Regions from separate parts of the Mahella australiensis 50-1 BON genome, predicted to be linked through region 2. Evidence: riboswitches for the same ligand, from Rfam matches in the RefSeq annotation. Region 2 holds a riboswitch; each other region holds the start of a gene.
What was found. Region 2 has a riboswitch for cyclic di-AMP ahead of MAHAU_RS09560 (CAP domain-containing protein). Riboswitches for the same ligand answer to the same signal wherever they lie in the genome.
Positions count from the first base shown of each region.

Region 1 (5,911 bases), 150 kb from region 2:
CCACTTTATGTATGAACATCTTTTTGAGCATATAGATATACTACCCCAAAATGTTCATATACCCGATGGTATGGCAAATGATATACAAGCGGAATGCAAAAGGTATGATTGCGCCATAAAAGAGCATGGGGGGATAGACCTGCAGATATTAGGTATAGGATTAAACGGGCATATAGGCTTCAACGAGCCTGGCACGCCGTTTGGGACGACTACGCACGTGGTCGATCTTACCGAAACTACCAGGGCGGCCAATGCTAGATTTTTTGGTTCTGTAGAGGATGTGCCCAAACAGGCCGTTACCATGGGTATAAAGAACATCATGCAAAGCCGTTCTATAATATTGATGGCTTCAGGAGAAGCCAAAGCTGATATAATTGCTAAAGCGTTGACAGGCCCTGTAACGCAACGAGTGCCGGCTTCGGTATTGCAATTGCATCCTCAGCTTACGGTGATTCTGGATAGGCAAGCGGCGTCATCTATGCCGAAAGATTATTTTGATTGCAGTTTTGTAGCTTAAATTATATAATATAAACGAATTAAAACGAGGGGAGGATTGTCTGCTGCGCGAGGACGCAGGGACAGAAACGATGAAGAAGGTTAAAGTAGGTATAATAGGCAATGGAAGCATAAGCCATACGCATATGGCCGGCTATAAGAAGCTGGACCATGTTGAGGTAGTAGCCAACTGCGACATAAATGAACAGAGAGCAAAACAGTTTGCACAGTATTATAATATTCCTCATACGTATGCCGATTATAATGAGATGTTAAAGCAGGAGGACTTGGATGCGGTCAGCGTATGCACTTGGAATAACGTACATGCCCCGGCTACCATAGCAGCTCTTAAAGCCGGTAAGAATGTATTATGCGAGAAACCGTTGGCGTTGAACGCCATACAGGCTCAGCAGATGGTGGATGCTGCAAAAGACGCGGGTAAACTCCTCATGGTCGGTTTTGTGAGGCGTTTTGGACTCAACACGCAGATATTAAAGCGCATGATAGATAACGGCGATATGGGACAGATATATTATGCAAAGACAGGTTGCTTACGCCGCGTAGGCAATCCGGGTGGCTGGTTCTCCGATAAAAAGCGTTCGGGCGGGGGACCGCTTATCGATCTCGGAGTACATATGATCGATTTGGTGCGTTATCTGATGGATAAACCCAAAGCGGTGCTGGCAATGGGTTCAACCTATGATTTAGTGGGGCCGCGTTCAAATATAATAGGCATACAACAGTATAAATCGGCTGATTACAGCGATTATAACGATGTGGAGGATCTGGCAGCGGGTTTTGTGCGTTTTGACAACGGGGCTACGCTTATAGTCGAGAATAGCTGGACTCAGCATATAAAACGCGATAAGCTTTATTTGGAGCTCTACGGCAGCAAGGCCGGTGTTACTATGGAACCAGACTTTGAGATTTATTCTGAACGCAACGATGTGCTTACGGATACAAAACCTTTCATAGATGTGAATCAAAATGATTTTCAACCTATATTCGACAAAGAGATGGCGCATTTTATAGATTGTGTAGCCAACGGCACACCGTGTTTGAATCCCGGTGAGGATGGTGTGGAGCTTATGAAAATATTGGATGCAATATATGAATCAGCCAGCACAGGACATGAAGTCATAATCAAATAAGGAGGTAAAAGCATTATGAATAGGATAGGCGTAATGGTGGATTCTTTCCGTCTGGGTGTGCGTGAAGGTATAAAGAAAGCACGTGAGGTAGGTGCTGCTGCCATACAGATTTATGCGGTATCAGGAGAAATGGCTCCAGAGAATCTATCACTTTCTGCACGGCATGAACTTTTAAACTATATAAAAGATAACGGTCTTAAGGTTTCGGCCTTGTGCGGCGATATGGGTGGGCATGGTTTTGCGGTAAAAGAAGATAATCCGGCAAGAATAGAACGTTCAAAGCGTATAATGGATCTGGCAAGGGATTTAGAGACAGATGTGGTGACCACTCATATAGGGGTAGTGCCATCCGATCCGAATCACGACAGATACAAGATATTGCAAGAGGCTTGCGAGCAATTGGGAGAATACGGGGATCAAGTGGGCGCGTATTTTGCTATAGAAACGGGGCCGGAAAAAACCGAGACCTTAAAGCGCTTTTTGGATAGCTTGCATAGCCGAGGTGTGCGCGTGAATTATGATCCCGCCAATCTGGTAATGGTTACGGGCGATGATCCTGTAGGGGGCGTGTATAATCTAAAAGACTACATAGTTCATACGCATGCGAAGGACGGCATAATGAAGAAAAAAACCGATCCTGAGATCATATATGGCTTTTTCGCTGATGGGGGTATAGAGGATTTCCGTATTGGCGATTATTTTGAAGAGATGCCGTTAGGTCAAGGTGCCGTGGATTTTCCAGCATACGTGAAAGCATTGGATGAGGTGGGTTATAAAGGTTTCTTTACTATAGAGCGCGAGGCGGGCGCTGATCCCGAGGCCGATATACGCCAGGCGGTAGAATTTTTGAAAGGTCTTGGGCTATAGGAGGCGATTGCTCATAGATTTAATCGATATAAGCGATATAGATAAAGAATCACCTATACCTATATACTATCAGATAAAGGAACGTATGAGGGCTCTCATAGAGGCTGGAGACTTAAAACCGGGCATGCAAGTTCCATCGGAGCGCGAATTATGCGATGAATATGGCGTGAGCCGTATGACCGTACGACAAGCCATATCCGAATTGGTTAAGGAAGGCGTGCTGTATCGTCTGCGTGGGAAAGGTACTTTTGTGGCCGAACCCAAGCTGGACCAGCCGATAATGCAATTGTCGAGTTTCAGTGAGGATATGCACAAACGCGGCATGCAAGCCGGGGCAAAAACCGTGGATATTAAGGCAGTACATGAGGATATAAGCCATGTGCGGAGAGCGTTGCGCCTGGAAGATGAAGAACCGGCGTTAAAAATAGAGCGTTTGCGCTTTGCCGACGGTGTTCCTATGGTATTTGAAGTCTCTTATTTTAGCTATAGAAGATTTTATGCATTGGAGAAGGCCGACCTCGAGCATTGTTCCTTGTATAATATATTGGAGCAACAGTTCGGAGCGCATCCGGTATCGGCTAAAGAGACTTTGGAGGCTGCATTGGCTGACAGCTATATAGCTTCTATGCTTGGTATAGAGGAAGGGGCGCCTGTGATAATGGTTATCGGTGTGACATACGATGAAGACGACGTACCGATAGAATACGTACGCTCTTACTATCGCGGCGATAGATACAAATTTTACCTGGAATTAAAACGCTAAATAACCATCAAGAATTCAAAAAGGGTATTGCATTTTGCTCTGATATATGGTAGTATAATAATACAATTAAATATGAAAAACGCTGAATTCCCGTCAGGGAAACGGGGGAACCAATTTTTGGGGTGAATCCGTAAGGTAGGGTTATCTCTTTCGACCCGAACCCGTCAGCTAACCTCGCAAGCGTAGGAAGAGGGAGCAGGCTATAATTTAGCTTGAGAAGTCACGGCTCTCGTTCGTGGCTTTTTTGTTCTCCCTCCATAATAAAAATTAAAAATTTTTAGGAGGGATTATTTTATGCCTAAATTTGCTGTCATAGGAGCCGGCAATGGAGGTATGGCCATGGCCGCCCATCTGGCGCTGAAAGGCCATGAGGTCAATCTATTTAACCGTACATTTGACAAACTGATTCCAATACAAGAGCAGGGTGGAATCTATCTTGAAGGACTTGTAGAAGGTTATGGACCACTTGAAATCGTCACATCTGATATTAGGCAAGCGATAAGGGACGTCGATGTCATTATGGTGACAGTACCGGCCGTTGGGCATCGCGATATAGCCCAAATGTGCGCTCCGTATTTGCAGGATGGTCAGATAATTGTGTTGAATCCGGGACGTACCGGTGGGGCCCTCGAATTCTCGCAGACGCTGTACGAATACGGTGTAAATGCCCGGATAACGGTGGCCGAAGCCTCGACTTTTATATACGCCTGCCGCAAGACTGGTCCATGCTCGGCTCGCATATTCGATATAAAAAAATCGGTAGAAATAGCAGCACTTCCATCTGTAAGAACGGGGTTGGTATTGGATGCGTTGAAAGAGGTATATCCGCAATTTGTTCCAGCCGAAAGCGTATTGGAAACCAGTTTCAATAACATAGGCGCTATATTCCATCCGGCGCCCACGCTGTTGAACGCTGCCCGTATAGAGACCACGGGCGGGGCATTTGAGTATTATATAGAAGGCATATCTCCGTCAATAGCTAAGATAATACAGCGTATGGATGATGAGAGAATGGCTGTGGCCAAGATGCTAAATGTAAAGTGCATGAGTGCCTTGGAATGGATGAGGGTGTCTTACGGTGTGGAGGCCGATGACCTGTACAGCGCCATACAGCAGAATAAAGGATATAAGGGCATAAAGGCGCCGTCCAATACAGATACGCGCTATATATTTGAGGATGTGCCGTACAGTTTGGTGCCAATATCAGCTTTTGGACGTATGGCAGGTGTTCCTACGCCTACGATAGATGCCATAATAGATCTAGCTTGCACCGTATCCGGCGTCGATTATCGGGCGTGTGGCAGGACTATAAGTAAATTAGGTATCGACGATATGTCGATGTATGAGATATATACTTATGTATACTTCGGAGACATCAGAAGGGGAGTGGTGGCATGAAACAGATGATAGCTGCGTCTATAGGTAACACGTTCATATAGCAGGTCCACTTAATTTTCTCGAATTGGCAAAACAATACGGGTATGAAACGCGCTTTTTAGGACCGGCTGTACCTTTGAGCCGTCTTATAGATGTTGTATTGTCTCAAAAGCCGGATTCAGTTGGCATAAGCTATAGGCTAACGCCTCAGACATTGGAGCCTTTATTGGAAGAACTCAAGGCTTTGATAGAACAATATGATTTGCAACATATAATATGGTTATTTGGCGGTACGCCTCAAAACTGCGAAACGGCCAAACGTTTCGGTATATTTGAACACGTCTTTGCCAAGAGCGGTGACGAAGAATCGTTGGCATATCTGCAAAATGAGGATATGTATAATGGGCAAATGACTTATGCATCTGATTTGATAGGGCGAATAAGAGAGAGCTATCCTTATCCGCTTATAAGACACCATTTCGGTTTGCCGTCGCTGGATATGACTATAACCGGTGTCAAGGATATAGCATCGTCCGGCCTGGTGGACGTCATATCCATAGCCCCTGATCAGAATGCGCAGGAGCATTTCTTTGAACCTGATGAGATGAATGAGGATATGGATGGGGCAGGCGGCGTACCTATCAGAAAGCCTGATGATCTGAAACGCATATACGACGCTGCTCAAACTGGAAATCATCCACTCTTACGCTGCTATAGCGGCACAAACGATATATTCGACATGGCGCAAATGTTGAAGGATACAATTGATAATGCATGGGCCGCTATACCACTGTGCTGGTATAATCGCCTGGATGGACGAGGACCGCGCAGACCATTGGAATCCATAGCCGAGAATCAACTCCTGATGAAGTGGCATGCCGACAGAGGCATACCGGTGGAGGTAAATGAGGCTCACCACTGGAGCCTAAGAGGTGCTCACGATGCGATAGGCGTAGCAGCAGCCTATTTGGCGGCGTATAATGCAAAAAGCATGGGCGTGAGATATTATATATCCCAGATGATGTTCAATGTGCCGCCGCAAATCTCGCCTGTTATGGATTTGGCTAAAATGCTGGCCGTCACAGAGATGATAGACACGTTGCAGGATAAGTCTTTCACGGTCTTTAGGCAGGTTCGCGCCGGCCTTGCATCTATGCCGGATGACCTCGATAAAGCCAAAGGCCAGTTGGCGGCTTCCACATACTTGGCTATGGCCTTAAAGCCGCATATAGTGCATGTAGTGGGCTTCTGCGAGGCC
Region 1 is NC_015520.1:2,185,844-2,191,754, reverse strand. Features, by position in the region: gene nagB (glucosamine-6-phosphate deaminase) at 1-517, shown strand, start outside; gene MAHAU_RS10250 (Gfo/Idh/MocA family protein) at 588-1,646, shown strand; gene MAHAU_RS10245 (sugar phosphate isomerase/epimerase family protein) at 1,662-2,513, shown strand; gene MAHAU_RS10240 (GntR family transcriptional regulator) at 2,521-3,276, shown strand; cyclic di-AMP (ydaO/yuaA leader) riboswitch at 3,347-3,474, shown strand; gene MAHAU_RS10235 (NAD/NADP-dependent octopine/nopaline dehydrogenase family protein) at 3,571-4,674, shown strand; partial or broken gene MAHAU_RS10230 (methionine synthase) at 4,671-5,911, shown strand, end outside.
Region 1: it holds a riboswitch for cyclic di-AMP, as region 2 does, so the genes downstream of both, MAHAU_RS10235 (NAD/NADP-dependent octopine/nopaline dehydrogenase family protein) here and MAHAU_RS09560 (CAP domain-containing protein) in region 2, are expected to answer to the same signal.

Region 2 (5,911 bases):
CATATTGCCATGTATCAAAAAGGCAGGATAGCCCGGACTTTTGTCACCTGATGTGATGGCTTCGGGTGACGACCATATCCCGAATTCATTATCGAAACCCGCATGATATATAGCGTAGCTCTTTTGATCCTTATCCCGGTATATTATATGTATATTACCGTTGAGGTCAAAATCCACCTGAAACTGGCTCATAAGACGGCCGAGATTGATATGACCTATTTTAAGCGTCTTCCATTGACCATTATGCCAGAAGTAATGGTACAACGTCCAGTCGATGCTGTTGTATAGATTGCCCATGGCGAAAAATACATGTATGTCTTTGCCTAGGAGTTTTATCACTGGATACTTTATAGAATAACGCGAAGGCTCGTATTTTGTAAGCACTTGTTTATCCCACTGTTGCCCGGCGAAATGAAAGTACAATATTTCCCCCGACGACGATTGACATATAAGATGTATATGACCTTTAACATCTACATCAGCTGAAAATCCCGGCGGCACGTCTTGAATAATAGTCCCGGCTTGTGCCGATAATTGGCCATTATCCACAGACCGGTATTCCAAACGATTTTTATCGCTGTAGATATACCATAACCGGTCATCGGTTTTTATTAGGGCTTTGGTGACATTCTGTATCCCCATGCTGATTTCCTCCTCTCTTGCTTATGCGACGTGAATAAGTAATCACATAAGAATTATATGTGAATAAGCGAAGATTTAGGATAAATTTTGTAACACTTATATGCTTGGCGGAGTATATTAATCATAGAAAACATAATCCATAAAGGGAGGGTATAATACATGCCTGATAAAAACGATTTATTTACTATTATGCAGGAACCCTACGAGGGGCTTCCAACAGAATGCATAATAGCGGATAAAGTATATGATTCATGTTTCCAGAGGGAATGTGAGCCGGCTGTCAGTCTGGCGCTCCCAACCGGAGGTCCCTTCACCTATCTTTATACTCGATTTGAATCGGGTTTTATAGTAGATGGGACGCTCACCATAACCCCAATCACCGGCAGGCCTAACTTCGCAAGGGTACGCTTTGTATTCCGAGTACCGTTTACAGCGATATTGCGCGATGACTGCGCCTGCCCGGCGACTAATGTCGAGCTGAACGGATCGGTGGATTTCAGCAAGGATATTGCTATGTATATACCGACGTCATCTGATGAATTCAGCTTTGATATCGTTATAGAAACCCGTTCACAGATATTGAGGGCGGAGATGGTAAATGGCAGCCTGATATTGGCCATAGGTGTATTTGTGGTTGTCAAAGTGATAGGCAAGGTCCAATTGCTGATTGTAGCTAGGGGTTTTTGCCCGGCACCCAGAGAATGCGAGGAGATATCGCCGGATGATATCTGCGCCGATTTTATGACGCAGCCATTGCCGGATTTCTTCCCCCCGCAGTTTACCGGTGAACCGTACGAAGAGCCATAATGGAAGGTATCAAAGGCGGAAAGCACGCTTTCCGCCTTTGAGCCGATTATCTGCCTATAAACATTTCTACCACTATTTTACCGCCTTGATAGTCCACTATACCTACGCCTACATGCGTGAACGTGCCGTTTAGTATATTGGCTTTATGACCGTCCGAATTCATAAAAGCCAGGTGAGCCTTTAAAACACTGCTGTTTTTGGCTATATTCTCACCTGCTGTGCGGTAGGTTAAACCGAATTGTTTCATCATATCAAAGGGTGAGCCGTAAGTAGGCGATGTATGGGAGAAATAATTTTTATCCCTCATGTCCTGTGCTTTTAATCGCGCTACACTAGCCAACTCCGGGTCGATGGCCAAGGCTTTTAAACCGGATTTAACGCGTTCCTCGTTTATATATCCTACCATTTCGTTCTCTTCCGAGGTCAGCGCATAGTCTTCATCGGACGTCACCGGTGTGGACTCGGTATCACCAGCAGCAGGTGCGGCAGGCGTTGATGGCTTTGGAGCGCTCGATGTATTGGGGTACGATACAGTAAGCGGTTGTTGGGCAACAGGCTTTGTGCTCGACGAATCCGGTATTGCTGTATTGTATGTTTCATTGACGTTGCGTATGACGGCATATCGTACAGAAGCGATATTATCGGCGGTTGTTATATGATACCTTGACGGAGCACTGTATCGCACCGTGTAGGTCTGGGCTGCTTTAGACGCCGGCATAAAGGCGAATAAAGCCATGGCACCGGCTATGCCGGCGGACAACAATATGTTTTTTATAGATTTAATGAGAATCTCTCCTTTCTTCGCTTACGGGGTTAGCTGACGGGTTCGGGACAAAGGATTCCCTACCACATTAGTGGATTAGCCCCTGTATAAATTGGTTCCCCCGCTCCGCGCGTATGCGCGGATTAAGCGATTCGCAATAATTGCTTAATATTTTTAACATAATTGTAACAATTATTAAACGATACAGCAAATGTCTATTTGAGCCGCAACCGGGCATATTATATGTTATGGCTTAAATAGATTGAAATACAGTATGATATATTATGTTTTTAATCGTTTTAATCAATGGTGCATATGGATACCATAGTTCACCAGCATGGTGTATTAGGAGGCTAACATGAAAGTATTGTTTCAAATAAGGCCGGATTTCGAGAACAATGTCGCGGGCGATAGCATCCAATTGCTAAATACAAAAAAATGTTTGGAACAATTGGGAGTGGATGTAGATATAAACGTGGATACAAATGCTTATCTTGAAACATATGATGTAGTGCATATCTTCAACACAACCCGTATAGCCGAGACGTATAATTTTGTTTTAAACGCTCTACAACAGCATAAGTCTATAGCGTTGTCAACTATATATTGGGACATGAGCGAATACTATAATAATACCGGGTCGCCTAAAAGCAAGCTGGAGATATGGAACAGAGCTTACCCATTGCGAAAGTATGCCATGGATAAAGCTGATATTTTGTTGCCTAATTCGATGGCTGAAATGCAATTAATAAAGGAACAATATGGCGTTAATACGCCTTATGAGATAGTGCCGAATGGAGCCGATGCTGCTTTTGCCAAAGCGGACGCATCGGATTTTGTAAATGCCCATGCCGTATATAATTTTGTATTATGTGTTGGTCGCTTGTCGCCCCGCAAAAATCAATTGGCTCTTATAAAAGCGATGAGGGATATAGACATACCGCTGGTGCTCATAGGCTCAGTAAGCGATGGCGGCTACGCCCAGAAATGCCTTTCGGCCGGAAATAAAGTTTATTATATGCCATTTATGCCACAGCAGAAATTGGCTTCGGCATATGCCGCGGCTAAGGTGCATGCGCAGCCCAGCTTTTTTGAAACCCCAGGGTTGGCCAGCCTTGAAGCAGCTATGGCCGGATGCAATATAGTGATCACCGATCGCGGTGGCACCAACGAGTATTTCAACGATATGGCATGGTATTGTAATCCGAACGACATAAATAGTATAAAGGCAGCTTTGCTGGATGCACTAAGCACGCCTAAAAGCAACAGGCTTTCCGAGCATGTATTGTCGCATTTTACGTGGGATAAGGCCGCTCAAAAAACATTGGAGGCATATAATAAAATATTGAAATAAACGCTACCATTTTAATATATTTCTATGGTATAATGAAACTTAGATATATTGCTGCATTTTGCAACAGAAGGAAGTTGAGATTAAAGTTTGAAGACAAGAGATGATATAGAGCATATACTGGATATACTGGCTGACTGCTATCCTCAGGCAAAAACGGCTCTGGTATATTCCAATGCTTTTGAATTGCTGATCGCTACTATATTATCAGCGCAAAGTACCGATAAGCAGGTGAATAAAGTAACCGGCAAACTATTTGGGAAATATAAAACGCCGGAAGATTTTGCGGCATTGGAGCCTCAAACGCTGGAAGAGGAAATAAAGAGTTGCGGTCTTTATAGGACTAAAGCCCTAAACATCATAAATATGAGCAAGATATTAGTAGAAAGATATGGATCGCAGGTGCCGAGTGATCCGGATGAGTTGCAAAAGCTTCCCGGTGTGGGACGCAAAACGGCCAACGTAGTGGTGAGCAACGCGTTCGGCAGGCCTGCTATAGCAGTGGATACACATGTTTTTCGAGTAACACACAGATTAGGATTGGCAAAAAGCTCTACGCCTCTTGGTACGGAAAAAGAATTGATGGCATGTATACCCCGGGTATTGTGGTCGCAGGCACATCACTGGTTTATATATCATGGTAGAAATGTCTGCAGAGCTAGGCAGCCAAAATGCGATGAATGTAGGTTGAGGCAGTATTGTGATTTTTATAATAGCGAAGCGGGGTTATAGATGGATGAGCTTAGAGGATTAGAAAATAGGATTATACTAATAGAACTCTATATAATGGCCGTGGCCTTTATATATGCTTTTATTGCGTTGCGTGGCAACGTAAAATTTGACTATTATATGTGGGCCATATTGCTTGTATTGATATCAGCCTTACTGAAAAGCCGCATGAGCAGACATTTGACTACAGACAGCAAAGCGTTATTCTTAGGCATGCGCGTGATTGACGCGGCGTGTATAGCCGTTTTTATGCTCATCGAAGGTTATCAAACCCCGTTTGTCTTTTTCTATTCGATATTGATATTAGCCAGCGCTATGGCTATGGGCAGCCGAATAGGTTATGCGGTATTGAGCATAAGCATGGTATTTTACATAATGGTATTTTTATCCCACTATAGCGCTAAACCGGGTATGTTGATTCAATTAGTCACAGCTTTATTTTATATTTTGATGACGGCTTCTATAGCTATTTTCAGTTTAAGGATAGTAAGCAACTATGAAAATAAGCAACATGAATTAGAGCAGACGAACGATCAATTGCGCAAAACCATAGCCGAATTTTATATGTTACAGCAAGTGGATACCGCTATAAGCTCCATACTTGATACCGATCGCTTGCTCAATACGGTAAATGACGTCATATTAGGCGTTATAGGTCCTACTTATTCTTCTATACTGTTGTTCGATGAAGAAAAAAATTCATTATCGGTCAAAGCCAGTAACATGGAACCGGATAAAATAAAGGCTTTCCTTGAGAATGATAGTCATGTGCTTTGGCTTTGTCTGGAGGAGCAGGGTGCGATACTTAAAAATCACAAATTCAATCGAGACTTTACATTAAGTGATCCTAGCATAAACTCTTTTATATGTGTGCCATTGTCTATACGAGGCAAACGCTGCGGTATGATATTGGTGGAGCAAGAGCGCCTTGATGCCTTGACTGAGGATCAATTGAGACTGCTTAAGATAATTGCCGATAATTTAGGCATATCTTTGGAGAATTCCAGATTATATGAACGGATGCATAAAATGGCTATATTGGACGGCCTTACACAGGTGCATAACAGGATGTATTTTCAAGAAGCTTTTGAAGAAGAATTACACAAAGCTAAAGGCAAATACCCTTTAACCATAGCAATTGGCGATATAGACGATTTCAAGAAGATAAATGATATTTATGGCCATATAGCCGGTGACAAAGTATTAAAGGCCGTAACATCTATATTAAAAGACCATTTGAGGCAGGGCGATATAATAGCCAGGTATGGTGGGGAAGAGTTTGTTATTATACTGCCGGGTGTCGACATGAATCAGGCCTATAATATAGTGGAACGTTTGCGCAGACGCATAGAGATGCTTACGGTGTCTGAAGAGGGACATGATATCTCAGTTACTATAAGTTTCGGTATAGCTTCATACCCCGAATGCGGTTGGACTACGCGCGAGCTGTTGAGGCAAGCAGACAAGGCTCTATATCAGGCTAAAGAGCATGGTAAGAATCAGGTTTGTCTGGCTGTGGGAGATAAGGGTGAAAAAAGTATAAACCCCTCGTGAAAGGGGTTATATAAAAAGGAGGAAGATTAAGAAATATTGGTTTGTTGCTTTGGTATTGGCTGTGG
Region 2 is NC_015520.1:2,036,183-2,042,093, reverse strand. Features, by position in the region: gene MAHAU_RS09570 (hypothetical protein) at 1-642, opposite strand, end outside; gene MAHAU_RS09565 (hypothetical protein) at 802-1,449, shown strand; gene MAHAU_RS09560 (CAP domain-containing protein) at 1,496-2,209, opposite strand; cyclic di-AMP (ydaO/yuaA leader) riboswitch at 2,237-2,372, opposite strand; gene MAHAU_RS09555 (glycosyltransferase family 4 protein) at 2,571-3,566, shown strand; gene nth (endonuclease III) at 3,654-4,295, shown strand; gene MAHAU_RS09545 (sensor domain-containing diguanylate cyclase) at 4,296-5,846, shown strand.

Region 3 (5,911 bases), 240 kb from region 2:
GCTATAGGCAAAGAGGCACTGTACGCCTCTGTCATCGTAGCTTTTATCGGAATCTTTATGATATTCCTTACTATAGGTACTATAGGAGAAAATGGGGCGAAGACATCTATTGTACCATCGGTATCAGCGTTGTCAGCGGCGGAATACCCGGGCATGTTCATAGAACGTTTGCCCACCATCTTTATAGGTTTATGGCTTATGATGGTTTTGCCTACCATAGCGGGGTTGTTATGGGCTGCAGCACTAGTCCTGTCACAAATGTTGGGCTTTACCGAATATAAGCCGTTGATCATGCCCTTGGTGCCGATCATATATACAATATCCCTTATACCGCAAAATATCATAGAGGCAAATAAATTCTTCCGCTTTCTGATACCATATGGTATAGGTATATTATTCATTATGCCAATAATTCTATATACAATAGCTGTTATAAGGAGGATAAAAGACTAGATATATGGCAGGTATTATGGATGCCGCAAAGAGCATCTACAATATATGGACGATGGTCATGGTAGTCGTTATAGGCCTATTCGATATCATAGTGGATGCACCGGAGATGCATCATAAAGGCTTAATAAGAGAGGCTCATTTCTCGCATGCCATAGGTATCATATACATTATAGCCGGGCCGGTTATTTTTATAATTATACAGATATTGGCCAAATTGTTCGGTTAAGATGTGATATTGCAATTAAGCCAAAAGGTTGTATAATATATTTGTAAACAAAAATAAATGGGGGTAATGATTTTTTGGCATTGAAATCAAAAGAGATGGCGTTGATGATAGGGCGCATGATGGATGACAAAAAGGCGCAGGATATAATCGTTTTGGATGTGGCTGAGATGACCATTATAGCGGATGAATTCGTGATATGCAGCGTGAGGTCGACGGTACAGTCTAGGGCATTGTGCGATTATATCGAAGAGAAAATGGATGAGTGTCATATTCCACTCAGGCGTCTGGAAGGATACAGGGAAGGCTGCTGGATAGTTATGGATTATGGCGATGTGATAGTCCATATATTTCGGCAGCAAGAAAGAGAATTTTACAGTCTGGAAAGATTATGGAGTGAGGGCGACAATATACATGTCGCCGCCAAAGCATAATTTATAAAGATGCATTTATCAAATGCTTCGGGTAGTGTGCTCGAAGCATTTGTCGATACATAGATGTCTATTAAGAGAGGAAGGTTAGACAGTAATTGATTTATGATTTTAAGGCTATAGAAGGCCGATGGCAAGATGAATGGGAAAAAACCAAAGCTTTTAAGGCGACGGAAGACAATCAAAAGCCCAAATATTATATGTTGGAGATGTTCCCGTATCCGTCAGGGAAATTACATATGGGTCATGTTCGCAATTATTCGATAGGCGATGTCATAGCTCGTTATAAGCGTATGCAGGGCTATAATGTATTGCATCCTATGGGCTGGGATGCATTTGGTCTGCCGGCTGAGAATGCCGCTATAAAAAACGGTGTGGAGCCTAGCAAATGGACATGGGATAATATAAACAATATGCGCCGCCAGCTCAAACAATTAGGTATAAGTTATGATTGGGATCGCGAGGTGGCATCTTGTCACCCGGCTTACTACAAATGGACTCAGTGGTTGTTCCTTCAGTTTTATAAGAACGGTCTGGCCTATAAGAAAAAGGCGCGCGTTAATTGGTGTCCGTCGTGTGGCACGGTGCTGGCTAACGAACAGGTAGTCGCTGGTTGCTGTGAAAGGTGCGGTACGCCGGTAGGTAAAAAGGATTTGGAGCAGTGGTTTTTCAAAATTACCGATTATGCTGAAAGGTTGCTTCAGGATATAGATAAACTGGACGGTTGGCCAGATAAGGTCAAAAGCATGCAGCGTAACTGGATAGGCAAGAGCTACGGCGCCGAGGTTATCTTCAGTATAGAGGATGTAAAGAACGAAAAAATCACAGTATTTACCACCAGACCTGATACCATATTCGGCGTATCGTTTGTAGTGTTGGCACCGGAGCATCCTCTGATAGAAAAATTAGCAAAGAAAACACCATATTATAAACAGGTTAAGGACTTTCAAAAGAAGATAGAAGCACTCGATGAAATAACCCGCACATCGACCGAAGCCGAAAAAGAGGGCGTATTTATCGGCCGATATGCTATAAATCCTATGAACGGCGCACGTATACCTATATATACAGCCAATTATGTGCTGATGGAATACGGTACCGGTGCAGTGATGGGTGTGCCGGCTCATGATGGCAGGGATTTTGAGTTTGCAAAGAAATATGGATTACCCATAGTGCCTGTTATAAAACCGGCTGATGCCGCACAGGATTTTGACCTGGAGCAGGCCTATGAGGATGACGGCATCATGATAAATTCAGGTCAATTTAATGGCTTTGATAATCGAGACGGTATAGAGCGTGTCATAAGTTATATGGAAGAAAACGGGCTAGGTCGACGCAAAACAACTTATAAGCTTAGAGACTGGCTTATATCGCGGCAGCGATACTGGGGTGCGCCTATACCGATAGTGTATTGCGAAAAATGCGGCGAGGTGCCAGTGCCCGAGGACCAATTGCCGGTTATGCTGCCTACCGATGTAGTATTTACAGGGACAGGCCAATCGCCGCTTACTACATCAGAAAGCTTCGTGAATACCAAATGTCCCATATGCGGCGGTCCAGCACGGCGTGAAGTCGATACCATGGACACATTTGTATGTTCCTCATGGTATTATTTGCGCTACACCGATCCGAGGAATGATAAAGAGGCATTCAACAAAGAGAAGGCATCATATTGGATGCCGGTGGATCAATACGTGGGCGGCGTAGAGCACGCAATACTTCATCTTTTATATTCGCGCTTCTTTACCAAAGTATTGCATGATTTGGGGCTAGTAGATGTGAATGAGCCATTTGTCAATTTGTTGACCCAAGGTATGGTGCTCAAGGATGGTTCCAAGATGTCCAAATCCAAAGGCAATATAGTAAGCCCGGAAGACATAGTGGATAAATACGGTGCGGATACGGCACGCCTGTTTATACTGTTTGCCGCGCCACCCGAAAGGGATTTGGAATGGAGCGATCAAAGCGTAGAAGGATGCTTTCGCTTTTTGAACCGCGTATGGAGATTGGTGGATCAATATGCCGATGCTGTAAAAGAGTGGGTAGAAAATGGAAAGCCTGAAACCGATTTAATAAGCGATGGGGATAAAGAGTTGCGCTATATCATAAACTACACTATAAAGAAGGTCAGCGATGATATAGCCGAACGCTATAACTTCAATACCGCTATAAGTGCTATAATGGAAATGGTTAATGCCATGTATCAGAGTGATACTGCTGATAGTCCATCGACTGTTATGATGGAAGCCGTAGAAACGTTGTTGTTGTTGTTGGCTCCGTTTGTACCACATATTTCCGAGGAAATGTGGCATAGGACGGGTCATGGTGCTCCGCTTTACCTGCAAGCATGGCCGATATACGATGCCGATGCCCTGGTAAAACAGCAGGTAGAGGTGGTGGTGCAAGTAAATGGCAAGGTGCGCGATAAGGTTATGATGCCTGCCGGGGCCGATGAGGACAAAATGAAAATCCTGGCTATGCAGTCGTCTAAGGTAGCGGCGTCTATAGCTGATAAAAACATCATAAAGGTTGTGTCTGTGCCGGATAAGTTGGTAAATATTGTTGTGAGATAAAAATATAATTGAAATGATAGGTTTTGTATGATATAATACCCATACAGCGATATAGCGATATATGCTGACCGATTATTTTATGCAGAGGAGGATAAATCCTATGAAAGAAAAAGTAGAAGCAGCATTGGAAAAAATACGCCCGGCTTTAAAGGCTGACGGTGGCGATGTGGAATTAGTCGATGTGGCAAGTGACGGTGTAGTAAAGGTCAAATTGACCGGGGCTTGCGGCGCATGCCCGTTTGCTCTGATGACATTGAAACAGGGTATAGAGGAAACGCTTAAAGAGAGCGTACCTGAGGTAAAAGAAGTAGTGGCTGTATAAGACTCATACTAAAAAGGCGTTGCATATAGCAACGCCTTTTTCGGACTTATGTTATGGCTATAATATAAGACTTTCCATACCAATTATAGGTAACATTTGCTTGACATCAGCACTGAAAAATATTAAAATATAAACATCTCAAGTTTGATTCGCTTAATTTCCTGAATATAGGAAAACGGGGGACCCATTAGGATAATATGAGGCGTATTCCGAAAGGATAGAGCAACTCTTTCAGCTCGAGCCTGTCAGCTAACCTCGTAAGCGTTGAAAGGGAGTGAACGGTGATATGATTATATGATAATAAAGCCGTGGTTGACTCCACGGTTTTATTTTTCCTCATTAGATGTAATAATATGGATATAAATTCGATGTTTAAGTCCAAATAATGTCATTTTAAGGAGGTAAGAGATGGTTAAAGCATGTATGATAGGTTTAGGTAGAACTGGTAAGATAGTAGCGAAGAACATGATAGGGAGAAAGGATATTCAATTGGTTATGGCCGTTTGCAGGCCCGGCAGTGATAAGATAGGACAGGATGTGGGAACTCTATTAGGCATATCTGAGACAGGCATAAAAGTAATGGGCAGCAACTTGCTAAATGAAGGATTAAGGATTTTTAAACCTGACGTAGCGATAGACTTCACTAATCCAGAGGCTTGCATAACGAATGCAACAGTGCTAGCACGCAATAAGATAAATGCAGTAATAGCAACTACAGGATTTACCGATATACAATTTCAGAAACTTCGGAGCATAGCCGTTCAAAACAAGGTAGGTATGGTTATAGCACCTAATATTACGCTTGGTGTAAATGTGTTACAGTTTTTGTGCAAAATTGCAGCTCAATTATTGGATGATTATGATGTAGAAATAATAGAAGAGCATTTTAAAGATAAAAAGGATATACCATCCGGTACGGCTATAAAAATAGCGGAAAGCATATCCGAAGGGCGGGGTATAGAGGATAGTGTTAAGATATTAACTGAGAATGACGCCATATCTTTAAGGGGAGCGAATATTATACCCATACATTCTCTCAGGGCCGGTGGTATAGTTGGCGTACATAAGGTAATGTTTGCCAGCGACGAAGATAGCGTGGAGATAATGCATCAGTCTTTTACTCGCTCTGCATTTGCCAAAGGGGCTATTAAAGCAGCTAAATTTATTGTCGGACGAAAGGGCGTTTATGATATGGCCGATGTTTTGAATCTTGAGGAGGCGTTGGAACGATTTGCCAATAAGCAGAGGGATTCACACGCATAATGGCAAACGTACCCTAAAAAGCCTGAACTGTAATTCGTAATATAACAAATTCAGCGCGTGCAATGATATAAAGCCTATGCCTGCTACAGGCTTGGCATATATACCTCGCTTTATATCACCCGTTTCAGTTATATATTACGAATTGCAGAAGTCTGAAAAAAATATTTGCATTTCTACGTTTTGCATGTTAAAATATTATTACTTGAACACAATGGCGTGATCAAGTGCGCAGAGATAGATTTGTTCGGCGCGTCATTAGAACATTTGAGTATGTTCTGATGAGGCGCTTAATTTTAACCCTTTTATGCAAGTTTTAGATTAAAATTATGCATTTAACTCATTATATCCTTAATATATAATCAGTTAAATGCGGCTATATGAGTAAATGCATTTGTTTACGTTTTTATAAATGCATGATGCTTGATAAATAAAATTCATAATCCGTTGAGGGGGTTTTATGGATGTTAAGGGAAAAATACGAGAGGGTACCGTCGGGCTGTGCGGTCAGCGGCATAATGGACCGCAGCGGGCGAAGGTTCTCCGGCAACGATATAATACAGTCGATAGCTCTTATGAGAGAGCGCTCCAACGGCTTGGGCGGTGGCTTCGCGGCCTATGGCATATATCCGGAATATAAGGATCATTA
Region 3 is NC_015520.1:1,801,026-1,806,936, reverse strand. Features, by position in the region: gene MAHAU_RS08530 (GerAB/ArcD/ProY family transporter) at 1-453, shown strand, start outside; gene MAHAU_RS08525 (CLC_0170 family protein) at 458-679, shown strand; gene rsfS (ribosome silencing factor) at 754-1,110, shown strand; gene leuS (leucine--tRNA ligase) at 1,206-3,680, shown strand; gene MAHAU_RS08510 (NifU family protein) at 3,781-4,002, shown strand; cyclic di-AMP (ydaO/yuaA leader) riboswitch at 4,143-4,281, shown strand; gene dapB (4-hydroxy-tetrahydrodipicolinate reductase) at 4,411-5,265, shown strand; gene MAHAU_RS08500 (class II glutamine amidotransferase) at 5,727-5,911, shown strand, end outside.
Region 3: it holds a riboswitch for cyclic di-AMP, as region 2 does, so the genes downstream of both, dapB (4-hydroxy-tetrahydrodipicolinate reductase) here and MAHAU_RS09560 (CAP domain-containing protein) in region 2, are expected to answer to the same signal.

Region 4 (5,911 bases), 1.1 Mb from region 2:
GGTCTGCATGCCGGTTATACCCTTACCGCCGCGCCGCTGGGATTTATAAGTATCCAACGGCAAGCGTTTTATGTAACCGAAATGAGTTAGGGTTATGGCCACTTCTTCGTCCTGTATCAAATCCTCTATTTCCATTTCGTCGGCTTTACTGCTTATCTGAGTACGCCTGTCATCGCCGTATTTATTGCGTATAGTTTTAAGCTCGTCCTTTATTATCTTATATACCATGCCCTCATCGGATAACACACGGCGTAAGTATTCTATGGTGCTCATAAGCTGAGCATATTCTTCTTCTATTTTATCCCTTTCCAATCCGGTCAAACGCCTGAGCCTCATATCCAATATAGCCTGGGCTTGTTTATCCGACAGATTAAACTGAGACATCAACGCTTCTTTGGCTATTTGGTCTGTCTTGGACGAACGTATAAGCGCTACGATGGCGTCTATATGATCCAACGCTATGCGTAGACCTTCCAGTATGTGAGCTCTAGCTTCGGCTTTTTCTAGATCGTATCGGCTACGCCTTACTATGACGTCTTTTTGATGGTCTATATAGTAATAGAACATCTGCTTTATATTGAGTACTTTAGGCTGATTATCGACCAAAGCCAGCATGATGATGCCGAATGTATCTTCCAGGCGCGTATGCTTATATAACAGATTTAACACGACATTTGGGTTTACATCCCGCTTTAAATCTATGGCGATGCGCATGCCCTCTTTATCGGATTCGTCCCTTATATCAGCTATTCCGTCTATCTTTTTATCTTTTACCAAATTAGCTATCTGTACAACGAGATCAGCCTTGGTGACCTGATATGGTATCTCGGTTACTATTATGCGCGATCTTCCGCCGGGTAAAGGTTCTATAGATGTTTTTCCCCTTACCTTTATTCTGCCGCGACCGGTATGATATGCCTGTTTTATCCCGTCTCTTCCCATTATAATGCCGCCGGTAGGGAAATCCGGCCCTTTAAGTGTTTTCATCAATTCGTCTATGGATATATCGGGATCATCTATTACCTTTATAGCCGCATCTATGGTTTCTTTAAGATTGTGCGGCGGTATATTGGTGGCCATGCCCACAGCTATACCGGCTGAACCGTTGACCAGAAGGTTGGGAAAACGCGAAGGCAATACAACCGGTTCTTTTAGTGTTTCATCGAAATTCGGTATAAAGTCGACGGTTTCTTTATCTATATCGGTGAGCATCTCCATAGCCAGACGCGATAGGCGTGCCTCGGTATAACGCATAGCCGCCGGAGGATCATTGTCTATTGATCCGAAGTTGCCATGTCCGTCTACTAATGGATATCTCATGCTGAAATCCTGTGCCATACGCACCATGCTATCGTAAACCGCAGCTTCGCCGTGCGGATGATACTTTCCGAGCACGTCACCGACTATCCTGGCCGATTTTCTGTATGGCTTATCGGGCATCAGCCCCAATTCGTTCATAGCATAAAGTATGCGACGGTGCACCGGTTTTAAACCGTCGCGCACATCAGGCAGTGCTCTACCCACTATGACGCTCATAGCATAATCTATGTATGAATGTTTCATCTCTTCTTCGAGATTTACCTCTATAACCTTTGTTTGTTCTTCTTCGGGCATCTATATTCCTCCATATGTTTGCATACTCTTCTATATATTATATCATATTTTCGCATAAAAAAGCGGCGAGCTTTGATCATCGCTCACCGCTTTGCTATTATACTTCTTATCTTACAACCCTTTTAGCTTGTATGTAATGGCTCTTATACCATGACTCATTTAAGCTATTTATTGCTACCTTGCGACCAGGATTTGGTGAATGTATAAACTCATTGCCGCCTATGTATATACCCATATGATAACCGCTGCCGCTGCTCTTGAATACTATCAAATCACCGGGCTGCAAATCGCTTTTGGCCACGGTGGGGGCATAGCTGCCGAAACCCTGACCGTCAGATGTACGTGGTATGGAATATCCGAATTTTTTGTATATATAATATGTAAGACCCGAACAATCGAAAGCGTTCGGCCCTGCCGCACCATGCACATAGGGCTTGCCCAATTGCTGTTCGGCAAAAGCTACTATCTGCGATGAAATCGAAGATGAACGCGATGAAGATGTAACATTAGAAACAGGCTTGGTTTTCGTTATGTACTTCGAAGATGCCCATCCGCTATAATTGCCGTATTTCACCTGACTCCAACCATTTTCCTCAGATAATACAGTCACTTGGCTTCCTTTGGGCATAACCGTTATTCTTGCGCCCGATGTGCTCGGAGATTTACGCAGTATTAAACCGCCGTTGGCTGTTACCCAGCCTGGAGCTACCGCAGTATTCCCACGAGATGCCGTTGCAATACTACCCGATGATATCTTTATGTAATCCGCAGACATCCATCCTGCCTTGCCGTTAAAAACCACATTGTACCAGTTGCCACTTTTATCTTTTACCGTAACTTTATCGCCTTTATAAGCGTTGGTCAATATACTCGAAGATGTACTTGGCTTGGATCGAAGGCGAACGCCGCTTCCGGTCACTGTACCTTGTGATGCAGCCATAGCGCTTGTACCAAAAACGCTGCTGAAAATAAAACCTGCGCTTATAATAGCTGCCGCCACAGCTTTCTTATAATCATTCATTTGCGTTGAACACAACTCCTCCTACGTTATTTCGCTTCCGAGGTTAGTTGACGGGTTCGGGAACGAAGGATTCCCTACCTATTAAAAGGATTCACCCCACCAAAAGTTCCCCCGTACCCTGCTATAGGCAGGGATTCAGCCAGTCGTTTTTTTACTCAACGCATATTATTATATTACTCCGTTTATAGCTCGTCAAAGCTCAAATCCGGTCGTTTAAGTCGATTATCTTCATTTATCTCACGTATTGTACGTTTTACTAATTATTAAGCAAATATTAAGAAATTATTACACAGATTAATAAAAAATTAACCGGGCAATTGCCCGGTCTATATATCGAGGTTTTTCACAAGATGTGCGTTGCTGGCTATAAATTCCCTGCGCGGCTCCACATTATCGCCCATAAGTATGGTAAATATCTCATCTGCAGCTATGGCATCCTCTATGGATACTTTCAACATGGTACGTTTAGCCGGATCCATGGTAGTATCCCATAACTGTACCGGATCCATCTCGCCGAGTCCCTTATATCTTTGCACTGTTATCCCATCACGCCCTATCCTGGTCAACAATTGTTCCAATTCCCTGTCCGAGTATATATAATACTCTTTTTTACCCTTCTCAACCTTGTATAACGGCGGCTGCGCTATATACACGTTGCCATTTTCCAATAATGGACGCATATATCTATAAAAGAACGTAAGCAACAGTGTTCTTATATGGCTGCCGTCCACATCGGCATCCGTCATGCATATTATGCGCTCGTACCGTAGCTTTGATATATCGAAGTCCTCGCCTATACCCGCTCCAAAAGCCGTTATCATGGCTTTTATCTCTTCATTGGACAATATCCTGTCCAAACGCGTTTTTTCTACATTCAATATCTTACCACGCAAAGGCAGTATAGCCTGGAAACGCCTGTCACGGCCTTGCTTGGCCGACCCACCTGCCGAATCGCCTTCCACTAAAAATATCTCGCACAGCTTCGGATCTCTCTCGCTGCAATCAGCCAATTTACCCGGCATCGATACGCTTTCCAGCGCGCTCTTGCGCCTGGTAAGCTCACGCGCTTTGCGGGCGGCCTCTCTCGCTCGAAATGCGCTTATGGCTTTTTCTATTATGATCTTGGTTACGGACGGATGTTCTTCAAAATAAGTGCTCAAACCATCCGATACTATACTGTCCACAATGCCTCTGACCTCGCTGTTGCCAAGCTTTTCCTTGGTTTGACCCTCAAATTGTGGATCGCTTAGCTTCACGCTGATTATAGCCGTTAACCCTTCGCGCACATCATCGCCAGAAAGGCTGGGTTCGTTGGGTTTTAGCATGTTAAGCTTCCTGGCATAGTCATTTATAACCTTGGTCATAGCCGAGCGAAAACCGCTCAGATGGGTGCCGCCTTCCGGTGTTTCTATGTTATTGGCAAATGCATAGACGCTCTCAACATAACTGTCATTATATTGTATCGCCACTTCTACCTGTACATCGTCGCGCATACCGGAAATATATATAGCTTCTTTATGAAGCGGACTTTTATTCTTATTTAGATACTCTACGAACGAGACTATGCCGCCTTCGTAATGGAATTCCTCTTTCTTATCATCGCGCTCATCTATAAGTGTTATGGTTACTTCTTTATTTAAAAAGGCCAATTCCCTAAATCTGTTGCGCAATGTATCATAATTGTATTCTAATTCTTCAAATACCTGATAATCAGGCTTAAATGAAATCGTCGTTCCGGTTTCATCTGTATCGCCTATCACCTCAAGATCAGTTACGGGCTTCCCTCTTTCATAGCGCTGACGGTATATATGGCCGTTTTGTTTCACCGTAACTATTAGCCATTCTGATAATGCGTTGACCACCGACACGCCGACGCCATGGAGTCCTCCTGACACCTTATATCCACCGCCACCGAATTTACTGCCGGCATGGAGCATAGTCAGCGCCACTTCCACGGCCGATCTACCTGTCTTAGGATGTATCCCAACTGGGATGCCTCTACCGTTATCCTCCACTGTTATCGAGTTATCTTTATGAATGATAATCTTTATTGTATCACAAAAGCCTGCTAGTACCTCATCTATGCTGTTATCCACAACCTCGTATACAAGATGATGGAGCCCCCTAGGACCGGTGCTCCCTATATACATACCCGGCCTCTTTCTGACCGGTTCTAATCCTTCTAATACTTGTATTTGCGACGCATCATAAGCTCCGCTTTCAGCCAATATTATTTCACCTCTTTGTAATTATTGTCAAAATATATGTTTTGATCAGTAGCCATTCGTCTAGCCAATGTGACTGACGAAATTGGCGACATATATATCGCATTTCTACCGTCTATATCGGTTATTATTAAGGATTTCGGTTTTTCATCACCGAATGCATCCTCTATAAAACCTTCATCTTTTGCTATTTTCAAAAACTCGATGTTGCACTCCGCAGATTCTATGATATCGAGGTTTATTATAGCTATTATATTTTTAGTGGGCACAACCACATCGCTGCCTATATGCATTATCATGGCATTTCTCCTTAATAAGCGCTAGTATTATTATACCACATCAGCGCCTTTATAGCCAACATGCTATATCGATACCTGTCCATTCTCGACATAGAAGAATGTTTTTTTATCATATTGCTCCAAATAATCCGATTTCCGGATACATGTCATCATGGTCTGGTATCTTTTCATATATGACATCAGCATATTTTGCCTCATTATATCCAGCTCAGACATAACATCGTCAAGAAGCAGCACTGGAGACTCACCTATCAGATCTTCGGTAACCTCCAATTGCCCGAGCTTCAATGATAGCGCAGCCGTCCTCTGTTGGCCCTGCGATCCGTAATAGCGCATGTCCATGTCATTTACGAGTATGATCATATCATCCCTGTGAGGGCCTATAGTAGTAGTTCCCATATTAATATCTGCATCAAACCGCTGATTTAAAGCGCTAATAAAGTTTTGCTTTATATTGCCGCTAAGGCTTAATGTACTTTTATATCTTAACTTCAAGTTTTCTTTATGGTCGGTTATATACTCATGTATATCCGAGACTTCGGCGCATATCTTATCCACAAAATATAATCTTTGTTCCAAAAGCTCGGTGCCTATATATGCTAATTGTTCGTTCCATACGGCAAGGAGATCGCGCGATGCATGGCCGTATTTTATATCCTTTAACGTCTTATTCCTGTTTTCTAAGATTTTATAATATTTTTGGAGATTATACAGATAATCCGGTTTTATCTGGGATATAAATATATCTATGA
Region 4 is NC_015520.1:3,216-9,126, reverse strand. Features, by position in the region: gene gyrA (DNA gyrase subunit A) at 1-1,614, opposite strand, end outside; gene MAHAU_RS00030 (C40 family peptidase) at 1,721-2,635, opposite strand; cyclic di-AMP (ydaO/yuaA leader) riboswitch at 2,652-2,786, opposite strand; gene gyrB (DNA topoisomerase (ATP-hydrolyzing) subunit B) at 2,962-4,863, opposite strand; gene remB (extracellular matrix regulator RemB) at 4,866-5,159, opposite strand; gene recF (DNA replication/repair protein RecF) at 5,223-5,911, opposite strand, start outside.
Region 4: it holds a riboswitch for cyclic di-AMP, as region 2 does, so the genes downstream of both, MAHAU_RS00030 (C40 family peptidase) here and MAHAU_RS09560 (CAP domain-containing protein) in region 2, are expected to answer to the same signal.